3 linked regions of the Labrenzia sp. VG12 genome follow. The protein of the gene in region 3 interacts with the protein of the main gene of each other region in a pairwise test. Links are inferred from orthologs where the notes say so. Each region holds a gene or a part of one and is shown on either strand. Other genes may lie near its edges.

Evidence for each region. The genes of interacting proteins can lie anywhere in the genome.
Region 1: the proteins of CHH27_RS19990 (region 3) and CHH27_RS07045 interact in binary tests that used the Escherichia coli proteins (3 or more experiments, as listed by UniProt). The link is inferred for Labrenzia sp. VG12 from one-to-one orthologs.
Region 2: the proteins of CHH27_RS19990 (region 3) and CHH27_RS18340 interact in binary tests that used the Escherichia coli proteins (3 or more experiments, as listed by UniProt). The link is inferred for Labrenzia sp. VG12 from one-to-one orthologs.

What each region holds. Positions count from the first base shown.
Region 1 is NZ_CP022529.1:1,536,477-1,540,254, forward strand. Bases 933-3,778 are described here. They hold CHH27_RS07045 (P-II family nitrogen regulator), read left to right. Parts: upstream 933-2,109; coding sequence 2,110-2,448; downstream 2,449-3,778. Other genes in these bases: CHH27_RS07040 (NAD(P)H-hydrate dehydratase), read right to left, coding at 933-1,749; glnA (type I glutamate--ammonia ligase), read left to right, coding at 2,577-3,778. Outside these bases: CHH27_RS07035 (LysM peptidoglycan-binding domain-containing protein), read left to right, coding at 1-189; more of CHH27_RS07040, read right to left, coding at 211-932. UniProt on the Escherichia coli protein: P-II indirectly controls the transcription of the glutamine synthetase gene (glnA). P-II prevents NR-II-catalyzed conversion of NR-I to NR-I-phosphate, the transcriptional activator of GlnA. When P-II is uridylylated to P-II-UMP, these events are reversed.
Region 2 is NZ_CP022529.1:3,959,445-3,963,264, reverse strand. Bases 933-3,820 are described here. They hold CHH27_RS18340 (P-II family nitrogen regulator), read left to right. Parts: upstream 933-2,151; coding sequence 2,152-2,490; downstream 2,491-3,820. Other genes in these bases: CHH27_RS18335 (ammonium transporter), read left to right, coding at 2,511-3,820; CHH27_RS18345 (DUF924 family protein), read left to right, coding at 1,176-1,727; CHH27_RS18350 (ABC transporter substrate-binding protein), read left to right, coding at 933-1,131. Also shown: CHH27_RS18355 (sulfurtransferase TusA family protein), read right to left, coding at 1-87; more of CHH27_RS18350, read left to right, coding at 331-932. UniProt on the Escherichia coli protein: Involved in the regulation of nitrogen metabolism. Regulates the activity of its targets by protein-protein interaction in response to the nitrogen status of the cell.
Region 3 is NZ_CP022529.1:4,289,694-4,293,987, forward strand. What follows is about bases 932-4,294. They hold CHH27_RS19990 ([protein-PII] uridylyltransferase), read left to right. Parts: upstream 932-1,259; coding sequence 1,260-4,094; downstream 4,095-4,294. Other genes in these bases: CHH27_RS19985 (helix-turn-helix domain-containing protein), read left to right, coding at 932-957; murJ (murein biosynthesis integral membrane protein MurJ), read left to right, coding at 4,126-4,294. Outside these bases: CHH27_RS19975 (murein transglycosylase A), read left to right, coding at 1-10; CHH27_RS19980 (Smr/MutS family protein), read left to right, coding at 12-581; more of CHH27_RS19985, read left to right, coding at 586-931.

The DNA of each region.
Region 1 (3,778 bases), 2.8 Mb from region 3 along the record:
GTCGAAATGGCCCCCTTCACGGTGCCGCACCGCATCTACCTGCTTGCGCACAAGGACAATCCGCTCAACACGACCGGCTATCTCGACGCCTTCAACCTCGGCCTTCAGCGCATTGTCGACAATGGCAAGTACGGCCAGATCTCGTCCTTCTTCAATGACGAGTTCGCCCGCCGGGCCGGCGGCAAGTAAAAAGGGAAAGGATACCGGCCGTCAGCGCTCACTGGTGGCCGGCTCCATCAAGCGCCGGATGGGCGCTTTCAGCGCAGCCGGCAGATCTTCCGAGATGAGACCCGGGCCGGCTTCACATCCGGCAGCACCATGCAGCCAGACTGCCTGACAGCCAGCCTCAAACCCTTCCACGGACCGGGCCAACAGCCCGGCGGCAATACCGGCAAGCACATCACCGGATCCCGCCGTTGCCAGCCACGGCGGCGCATTCCGGTTGATCGCGGCGCGGCCATCAGGCGCGGCAATAACGGTGTCGGGTCCTTTAAGAACAACCACAGAGCCGGATCGCGCCGATGCCGCCCGCGCCCGCTGCAGTTTGCCGCCTTCAAGATCCGGAAACAGCCGGACAAACTCACCTTCATGCGGTGTCAGGATGACCGGGCTAGTGCGCTGCCCGATCTCTCGGAACAACATCTCGGGCGCCTCCGCGAAACTGGTAAGGGCGTCTGCATCCAGCACGGTCGCTCTGTCCGTCTTCAAAATCTCCAGGACCGAATGGCGCGTTCTTTCGCCAACGCCGTGAGCCGGACCGATCAGGGCAGCGTTAAGGCGCTTGTCCTCAAGAAAGCGGGGAATGGCCTCCGGACCTGCCAGCTTTTTCAGCATCACGGCCGTCAGGTGACAGGCATTGACCATCAGCGCATTGGGGGGCGACGCCAGAGTGACGAGCCCGGCGCCCGCTCTCAGCGCCGCTTCTGCGGCAAGACGAGCGGCGCCCGTCGCCGAAGGCGCCCCGCCAAACACCACGGCATGCCCCTTTGTGTATTTGTGATCCACGACCGATGGCACGGGGAAGGCATCCTGCCAAAGGTCTGGCGTGTTGGCGAAAGCGACCGGCCGGATCCCGTCCAGCACCTCGTCCCGAATGCCGATATCTGCCACTGTCAGCTTGCCGCAGAGCGCACGCCCGGGATAAAGCAGGTGCCCCGGCTTCGGCCTGAAAAAGGTAACGGTTTCCCGCGCGGCCACCGCAGTGCCGAGAGCGGCGCCGTCCGCGCCGTTGACGCCGGAGGGAAGATCAACGGCAACAACTGGTTTTCCGGCTTGATTGACGGCTGCAATCAAGTCCGCAATTGCACCAGACAGGGGTCTGTCGAGCCCGGCACCAAACAAAGCATCAACAACAACATCTGCTCTTGAGAGCGCGCGCGACAGATCGTCAGTGAGCGCCTCGCCCTGATGCGCTGGAGCATCTGGCAGGCCCATGCGTTGAAAAGCTGTCAGCGCGTCCCCCTTGAGCACGCTGGCCGGCTTCACAAGACGGACATCCACCTGAAAACCACGCGCTGACAGGCACCGGGCGGCAATGAAGCCGTCGCCGCCATTGTTGCCGGGCCCGCAGAGCAGCAGGATGTTGCCCCCGTCCGGTGCAAGATTTGCGGTGACCCGCGCGACGGCCTGCCCTGCCCGTTCCATGAGCACAATGCCCGGCACTCCGGCAGCAATCGTGCGCCGGTCGGCTTCGGCCATTTCGTCCGGTGTGAGCAAAGCCGCACGTTTCCAGGTCTTCGATGAGTTCATGTGACGGTTTCTCCTGCTCGAAGCTGCAAGGTGACCGTGATCGTCAAACTTGTCGAGTTTGGAAGATCTGATGCGCAAGTGACCACAAATTCTGCCTATTTTTTGTTCTGTTTGATTATATTTTATGCACCCCAAGGTGTCTGCGCGCCCATATGCATTGACCGGCCCGTGAGTTCTGCCACTTTTTGCGGCGGATTTCCCGGCTTCGCATTTTTTTCAACATCACGACCAACGGTTGGCACACATCGTGCTTTAAGAGGACAACGGTCCCTGCTGGGCTCGATGGGTCGCTTTGACCCATTGCACCTGGAAAAGGTCCTGCCGACAAATGGCCTTCATAGTGGAGAGAGACACAAGGTGATGAAAAAGATCGAGGCGATCATCAAACCCTTCAAACTGGACGAGGTCAAAGAGGCGCTGCAGGAGGTTGGTCTCCAGGGCATCACGGTGACCGAAGCCAAGGGGTTCGGCCGCCAGAAGGGCCACACGGAACTCTATCGCGGCGCAGAATATGTGGTCGATTTCCTGCCGAAGGTGAAAGTGGAAATCGTCCTGGGCGACGACATGGTCGAAAAGGCCGTCGAAGCCATCCGCTCCGCCGCACAGACCGGCCGGATCGGCGACGGCAAGATCTTTGTATCCAATATTGAAGAGGCGGTCCGCATCCGGACAGGCGAGTCCGGCATCGACGCCATCTGACCCACCAATCCGGCATCCGCCGGTAATCCTAATTCCGGTTCGAAAGCTCCAGAGCCAGATTTCGAGACGCTCTGTCGGACCGGAACGAAACCCAACCGTTCACACGAAAAATCAAAGGGATGGACATTATGACCACTGCCGCTGAAGTCCTGAAGGAGATTCAGGAAAAGGACGTGAAATTCGTCGATCTGCGCTTCACCGATCCGAAGGGCAAAATGCAGCACGTCACCATGGATGTTGCACTTGTCGACGAAGACATGTTCGCTGAAGGCGTTGCCTTCGACGGCTCGTCCATTGCAGGCTGGAAGGCCATCAACGAGTCCGACATGATGCTGATCCTGGATCCGGAATCCGCACACATGGATCCGTTCTTTGCCCAGTCCACCATGGCGATCTTCTGCGACGTCGTCGACCCGATCACCGGCGAAGGTTACAACCGTGACCCGCGCATGACTGCCAAAAAGGCAGAGGCCTACGTCAAGTCCGGCGGTTTCGGCGACACCATCTATGTCGGTCCGGAAGCCGAATTCTTCATGTTCGACGATGTCCGCTTCAACGCCGACCCGTACAACACCGGCTTTGTCCTGGACAGCTCCGAACTGCCGTCCAACATGGGTTCCGAGTATGAGACCGGCAACCTCGGCCACCGTCCGCGCACCAAGGGCGGCTACTTCCCGGTCCCGCCGGTCGACAGCGCACAGGACATCCGTTCCGAAATGCTGTCCGTCATGGGCGAAATGGGCGTTCCGACCGAAAAGCATCACCACGAAGTGGCTGCTGCCCAGCACGAACTCGGCATGAAATTCGACCATCTGACCCGCTGCGCCGACAACATGCAGGTCTACAAGTACGTCGTGCACCAGGTCGCTCATGCCTATGGCAAGACCTCGACCTTCATGCCGAAGCCGGTTTTCGGCGACAACGGTACCGGCATGCACTGCCACCTGTCGATCTGGAACAACGGCGAGCCGACCTTTGCCGGCAACCAGTATGCTGATCTCTCCGAGACCTGCCTCTACTTCATCGGCGGCATCCTGAAGCACGCCAAGGCCCTCAACGCCTTCACCAACCCGTCCACCAACTCCTACAAGCGTCTGGTGCCGGGCTACGAGGCTCCGGTTCTTCTGGCCTACTCCTCGCGCAACCGGTCGGCGTCCTGCCGTATTCCGTTCACCGCGTCGCCGAAAGCCAAGCGCGTTGAAGTGCGCTTCCCGGATCCGACCGCGAACCCGTACCTGTGCTTCTCCGCTCTCCTGATGGCCGGCCTCGACGGCATCAAGAACAAGATCCATCCGGGCGATGCCATGGACAAGAACCTCTACGACCTTCC
Region 2 (3,820 bases), 330 kb from region 3 along the record:
GTTCAGGCGGGTCAGTGCCTTGCGGGTTTTCAGGACCGGCAAGGGGCATTTCAGGCCTTTCAGATCAAGCTGCGTTGCCGATGACACCAATCAGTCTCCATTGATATTTGGGCGTATTATCCGCAACATAGTCAAATTGAGCCCGATGGACAGTGGTTCATACAAGTTTAGGAGTTGAAATCTAGGTTGTGTTGTCAAGTCAGCGCAGCTGGGCCGATCATGTGACTTCTCGCAGACGCATTGCCGGTCTGGAAAGACCCCGACTTGAAGGCGTCAACGCGAGGCACGGTGCAAACAGGGGCAAATATGAGAGCAGGATTTTGGAACGTCGTGAGCACTGCGTTCATCGTTCTTTGCCTTTTGAACCCGTCGGCGAATGCCGAACCAGAGGAAATCACTCTGGTCACCCAGAGTTTTGCGCCGTTGCAGTGGGACAATGAGGGCGCGCCCGACGGCTACGTGACCGCCTTTCTCCTTGCTGCGGCAGAACGGGTCAATCAAACCGTTCCGGTCACGATTTCAGGCTACGAGTTTCTGCCCTGGAAACGGGCGATGCTGACCGCTGAAACGGTCCCGAACGTTATGTTTTTTTCCCTGTCGCGCACGCCCGAGCGGGAAGACAAGTTTTACTGGCTCGGCGAAGTCTCTCCTTACGGTCAATACTTCTATCAATTGTCTTCCGAGCCGGAGATCGCCGTCGACAGCATTGAGGAGCTGCGCGATCTGGACATAAAGATCGGGGTGCAGGATGGCAGCAATCTGCATGCCTATCTCAACAAGATCGGATTTGAGGGTTCTTCGAATGTCGTTCCGATAACGGATTACCACCAAGGTATCGAGATGCTTTTTCTCGGCCGCATCGACCTGTTGCCCTTGACCGGGTTCCTGGCCGAGGCGAGTGCTTGCAAACAGGGATATGACGGCAGGCAGCTGAAACAGGTGGTTTTTGTCGAGGCTCTGGCCAAGCCGCTTTGGGCAGTGTTCAGCAAGGGCACGGATCAAGAGCTGGTCGCGGCGTTTCAGGGTGCCATGGAAGACTTGAGGGCTGAAGGTTTCCTGGACGCCCAGATCCAGGAACATCAGGCCAATTGGCAGACACTTGCCTGCGGCGCCTTGACAGCGGGCAAATGACACACGACGTCAAAGCTCCTGGCAATGAAATTGGATCAGCTCGCATGAACGGCACGGCAATCACTCCCCTGGATGTCCTCGATTTCTGGTGGCAGGCAGGCGCTTCGAAATGGTTCGCCAAGGACGACAAGTTTGATGCACGCTGCAAGAAGACGTTTCTGGAGGCCATAGAGGCTGCCGCCTCCGGCGCGCTTGACCACTGGCTTGGCACCGCTGACGGGGCGTTGGCGCTGCTTCTGCTGCTCGATCAGATGCCGCGCAATGTCTATAGAGGGACGCCGAATGCGTTCATGGCGGATGGCAAGGCTGTCGAGGTTGCTGAAAAGGCGCTCGAGAAAGGCTTCGACAAGGCCTATCCGAAAGACGTCAGGGGCTTTTTCTACCTGCCATTCGAACATTCGGAAAACATGGCGCATCAGGAGCGGAGTGTGGATCTGTGCCGCCAGCTTGGCGACAGGGAGCTTTATCACTATGCGCTGATCCACATGGATGTGATCCGCCGCTTCGGCCGCTTTCCGCATCGCAACAGTTTCCTCGGCAGGCAGTCCACGCCGGAGGAAGAAGCCTATATGGAAAGCGGCGGCTTTTCGGCCTGACGCGCGGTTTCCCGGTCCCACCTGAGGGCGCGATGCGCCTGTCCAAAGGCTCGCTGCCTCGTTTTTGTGCGTACAAGTTCAGAGACTCTATTTTGCCTATTTTTTGACCAGAGACATATTGAGAGGTCAAAAAATAGGCAGAAAACCTGCCTGAAATCCGGTCAGGGCTGGTTCATCATTTCTTTGCTTTTTTGTTTTGTTGCGGTGCAAAACCGCGGGTTTCCGCCATCCATTCTCCCGAAAATCCAAGTTGGCACGGTCTTTGATTAGTAGAGGCCGACACCGGCCCGGACCCACAAGCGTGGGCAAGCCAAAGACCTGAGACGCTCCTTCCAGAGGGGGACACAAGCAGGCGCGCACTCCGGGGTGGTCGGCCAGCTTCTTCGACGGGAAGGGGCATCAAGCAAGGGGAATGGAACGAGCAATGAAAATAGTGATGGCCATCATCAAGCCGTTCAAGCTCGACGAAGTGCGGGATGCTTTGACCGGCATCGGCATTCAGGGTCTGACGGTGACGGAAGTGAAGGGCTATGGGCGCCAGAAGGGGCACACCGAGATCTACCGCGGCACCGAATATGCCGTCAGCTTCCTGCCGAAGCTGAAGATCGAAGTCGCTGTGGACGCTGCCTCCGTCGACAAGGTTGTCGAAGTGATTTCGGGTGCCGCCAAGACCGGCCAGATCGGAGACGGCAAGATCTTTGTCCACTCGATCGACCAGGTCGTGCGCATTCGCACCGGCGAAGCCGACGCCGAAGCTCTCTGATTTAGGTAAGGAAACGTATCATGAAAAAACTTGTCGCAATGGGCGCGACGTCGCTTGCCCTGCTGAGCCTTTCGGCTCTGCCGGTGCTGGCGCAGGATGCCGAGGCCGCTCCGGCCGTTTCTCCCGAAGTTGCTTACATCTTCAACACGCTGCTGTTCCTGATCGGCGGGTTCCTGGTGATGTGGATGGCGGCTGGTTTCGCCATGCTGGAAGCCGGACTTGTCCGTTCCAAGAACGTGTCGATGCAATGCCTGAAGAACATCTCGCTTTACTCGATCGCGGGTCTGATGTTCTGGATCACCGGTTACAACCTGATGTATTCCGGCGTTGACGGCGGCTTCATGGGGTCCTTTGGTCCTTATTCCTTCGACGCTGTCGGCGGCGATGCGCTCGACACCGGCTACTCCACGGCCTCCGACTGGTTCTTCCAGATGGTGTTCTGTGCGACCACCGCGTCCATCGTGTCGGGTACCCTGGCCGAGCGTATCAAGCTGTGGCCGTTCCTGATCTTCACCGTGGTTCTCACGGGTATTCTCTATCCGATCACCGGTTCCTGGGAATGGGGCGGCGGCTGGCTCAACGGCGAATTCGTCACCGGCATTGGCGGCGCTGAATTCTCCGACTTCGCGGGTTCCACGCTGGTGCACTCCGTCGGCGGCTGGGCAGCCCTGACCGGTGCGATCATCCTCGGTGCGCGTAAAGGCAAATACGGTGCAGACGGTTCCGTGCATCCGTTCCCGGGGTCTTCCATGCCGCTGGCAACGCTGGGTACCTTCATCCTGTGGCTCGGCTGGTTCGGCTTCAATGGTGCGTCCCAGCTTGCCATGGGCTCCATCGGTGACGTCTCCGACATCTCGCGCATCTTTGCCAACACAAACCTTGCCGCTGCTGCCGGTGTGGTGGTTGCCGTCCTGCTGACCCAGGTTCTCTACAAGAAGGTCGACGTGACCATGGCCCTGAACGGCGCGCTGGCCGGCCTGGTGGCCATCACGGCCGAGCCGCTGCAGCCGAGCGTCTGGGCTTCCGTCTTCATCGGCGGTGTCGGTGGCGCCATCGTGGTCTTCGCCGTGCCGATGCTCGACAAGTTCAAGATCGACGACGTTGTCGGTGCCATCCCGGTCCACCTGCTGGCAGGTATCTGGGGCACGCTGATCGTGCCGCTGACCAACTCCGATGCTTCCTACGTGTCGCAGCTGATCGGCATCATCTCCATCGGCCTGTTCACGACGGTCACCAGCGCAGTTGTCTGGTACGCCCTGAAAGCTTCCGTGGGCATCCGGGTCTCCGACGAGGAAGAGGCTCTCGGTCTCGACAAGGTCGAGGTCGGCGT
Region 3 (4,294 bases):
GACGGACTGATATGGCGCGGCGGGGGAAAAAGGGGGCGCTATCGCCGGAGGATCGGGACCTTTGGGGCAAGGTGGCCCGTACGCTGACCCCGCTCGATGCCGAGCGGGCAAAAGACCTGGAACAGCAGCTTGCGCAGGCTGTCGAGGAAACAGCCGAAAAGCCCGTCGGAAAACCGAAGACGGCAACCGCGATCAAGGCGCCGCCGGCCACCAGACCGCCCAAGGCCCCCTTGCCGCTGCATCAGCTGGAGCACCGTTACCGCCGCAAGGTCGTGCGCGGCGTCAAGGCGATAGATGCCCGTATCGATCTCCACGGTCTCACCCAGCACCAGGCGCATGAGCGGCTGAGGGCGTTTCTGTATCGTGCCCAGACGCGGCGCCATCAGATTGTGCTGGTCATCACCGGCAAAGGTGGTGGGGAAACCCGTGCCTATATGGACGAACGCGGTGTTTTGCGCAGAATGGTTCCGCAGTGGCTGGCGATGCCCGACATGCGTTCCGTGGTGCTGGGCTATGAGGAGGCCCATCCGAGCCACGGCGGCGGTGGCGCCCTTTATGTCCGCATACGCAAAAGAAGGTAGGACCGTGACACCGCTTGGCGCAAAAATCCGGGAACTGAGGGCAAAACGCAATGTGTCGCTGAAGGAAATGGCGGCAGCATTGTCCGTCTCGAGTGCCTATCTGTCGGCGCTGGAACACGGCAAGCGCGGCAAGCCGACCTGGTTCCTGGTGCAGCGGATCATCGCCTATTTCAACGTCATCTGGGACGAGGCAGAGGAAATCCAGCGCCTGGCGGAGCTGTCGGATCCGCGCGTCGTGATCGATACGGCCGGCATGGATCCCAAGGCAACGGAACTGGCCAATCAGCTGGCATTGAAAATCGGCGGCCTGTCCGAGGAGTCCCTTGCCACCCTCCTGCACCAGCTGCGGGTGGCGGCCGTGAAGGATGATGTTTGAATACCAGCTGTTTCCAACCATTGGTACCGCGAACAGCACGCTCCAACCGTTCCGTTCGTCATTGCCGGGCTTGATCCGGCAATCCATGCCATTGCCTTGCCGGTAGCGTTAGCTGAACCTGTTGAGACGGCACGGCATGGATGCCATGGTCGCGCCATGGCATGACGAAAAGAAACGGCCATTCTTCGCGGACAGTTCAGAACCCGCCGTCAGGGATGCAAAGGATTTACCTGTCCTTCAACCGCGAACCCTATATAACCTTGCTCCAAGACTGCGCTCCATGAACGGAACTCTTGACCAGCATGAAACTCGCCCAGGAAGACCTCGCCGGACTGATCGATTCAGATGACCTGAGACAACGTTTGTCCGCCCTGACCGCGGCAAATGACGGCGACGGGTCGGATATGAAAGTCCGGTCGGCTGTCCTTGCGGAGCTGAAAAAAGAGGTCAAGTCCACCCGGGACAAGGTTCGGGCAAAGCTGGATGAGGATGGCCGCGGACTGGTTTGCGCCGCACGCCTTTCCTATGTCCAGGACGAACTGATCCGCGTGATCTACGATTTCGCCCTGCGTCATGTCTACCGGATCACCAACCCGTCGGCTGCAGAGCGCATGGCCATTGCCGCGGTGGGCGGCTACGGCCGTGGCACTCTGGGGCCGGGGTCGGACATCGATCTTCTGTTTGTACTGCCCTACAAGCAGACCCCCTGGGGCGAGCAGGTCGTGGAGTATATCCTCTACATGCTCTGGGATCTGGGCTTCAAGGTCGGTCATGCTACCCGCAACATCGACGAATGCCTGCGGCTCTCCCGGGCGGACATGACCATTCGCACGTCGATCCTCGAGGCCCGCTTCATCTGGGGTGACGAGCCCCTTTATGAGGAACTGGTGCAGCGCTTCGACAAGGAAGTGGTGGAAGGCACCAGTTCGGAATTCATTGCCGCCAAACTTCTGGAGCGGGATGAGCGCCATCAGCGCCAGGGCATGTCGCGCTATCTGGTCGAGCCGAACATCAAGGAAGGCAAGGGCGGGCTGCGTGACCTCAACACGCTGTTCTGGATCGCGAAATATCATTATCGCGTCGAACGTCAGGGCGAGCTGGTCAAGAAGGGGGTTCTGACGCGGTCCGAATATGCCCGCTTCAAGAAATCGGAAGACTTTCTCTGGGCGGCACGCTGTCACCTGCATTTCCTGACCGGGCGGCCGGAAGAGCGCCTGTCCTTCGAGGTCCAGCGCGAGATCGCGATCCGGCTCGGCTACACCCAGCATCCGGGCATGAAGGATGTCGAGCGCTTCATGAAACACTACTTTCTCGTGGCCAAGGATGTCGGTGATCTCACCCGCATCATCTGCGCCGCGCTGGAGGAAGAACACGTCAAGGAACCGCGCGGCAAGGGCCTGAGCGGCATGATGCGCCGCCTGCGCAGCGGCCGTCTCTCGGCGACTGCCAAACCGGTTGAGGGCGCGTCGGGTTTCGTGGTGGAAAACAACCGCCTCAACGCGGTTTCAGACACGGTGTTCGAGACCGACCCCACCAATCTGCTGCGCGTCTTCCAGATCGCCGACAAGAACGACTACAACCTGCACCCGAACCTGACCCGGCTGATGCGTCACTCGCTGAAGCTGGTGGATGCCGACCTGCGCGCCGATCCGGAAGCCAATCGCCTGTTTCTGTCGATTCTCACGTCCCGGAACACGCCGGAGAAGGTGCTGCGCAAGATGAACGAAACCGGGCTTCTGGGCCGGTTCGTGCCGGAGTTCGGCAAGGTCGTGGCGATGATGCAGTTCAACATGTATCACCACTACACGGTCGACGAGCATCTGATCCGCTCGATCGGCGTGCTGGCGGAGATCGAGCGGGGCAATTCAGGCGATGACCACCCGCTTGCGACCGACCTGATCCTGACGCTGCAGAACCGCAAGGTGCTTTATGTCGCCATGTTCCTGCACGACATTGCCAAGGGCCGGCCGGAAGACCACTCGATTGCCGGTGCCCGGGTTGCCCGCAAGCTGTGTCCGCGTTTCGGGCTGAACGATGCGGAAACGGAGACGGTTGCCTGGCTGATCGAACGCCACCTGGACATGAGCACCATTGCCCAGTCACGCGATCTGACGGACCGGAAAACCATTACGGATTTCGCCAACACGGTTCAGTCCCTGGAACGGTTGAAACTGCTTCTGATCCTGACGGTGGCCGACATCCGGGCGGTCGGGCCCGGGGTTTTCAACGGCTGGAAAGGCCAGCTGCTGCGCACGCTCTTTTATGCCACCGAACCGCATCTGTCCGGCGGGCATTCCAAGCTCTCCCACAGCCAGGCAATCGACAAGGCCAAGGCAGAACTTGCCCAAAAGCTCGGCCACTGGAAGCAGAAGGACCGCAACGCCTATCTCAAGCGCCATTACCCGGCCTATTGGCTGCGCACGGAACCGGACCGGTTGCTGGCCCATGCCGAATTGCTGCATGCCGCGGACGCCGAAAAGAAATACCTGGCTCACCAGGTCACCCCGCGCGCCTTTGAAGGCGTCACGGAGCTGACCTTGATGGCACCGGACCATCCGCGGCTGCTCTCGATCATTGCCGGCGCCTGCTACACGACCGGCGCCAATATTGTCGACGCGCAGATCGACACGACGACAGACGGTTTTGCACTCGACACGATTTTCATCGGCCGGGAACTGCCGGACGATATGGATGAACAGCGGCGTGGTGACCGGATTGCCCGACTGATCGAGACCACCTTGCGCGGCGACGAGAAGCTGCCGGAACCGGTCGCCAAGAAAAGCGCCGTGAAGGGCCGCATGAAGGCCTTCAAGGTCGCGACCGAAGTTCTGGTCAACAACGCCCTGTCCGACGACTACACGGTTCTGGAGATTTCAGGTCTCGACCGGCCGGGACTGCTCTATGACCTGACCCGGTCGATTGCGACGCTCAATCTCAACATCGGCTCCGCCCATATCTCGACCTTCGGGGAAAAGGTGGTCGACGTTTTTTATGTGACCGACCTGACCGGCCAGAAAATTGCCAATATCGGCCGTCAGGAAATCATCCGGGAACGCCTGTCCGATGCGGTCGAAGGCCATGTCGAGCTCGATCCCGCCGCCCCTGCCACGCGTAAAGTCCAGCGCCAGGCCTCCTGATGACCCAGATCGACCTTGGAATCCCGACCGCATGAGCCTTGTGCGCAACTTTGCAACCGTTGGCGGCGCGACATTGCTCAGCCGCCTGCTCGGCTTCGTCCGGGATGTGTTGCTGGCCGCAGCCGTCGGCGCCGGCCCCGTTGCCGACGCCTTTGTTGTTGCCTTCCGTCTGCCCAATCTGTTCCGGCGCCTTTTTGCGG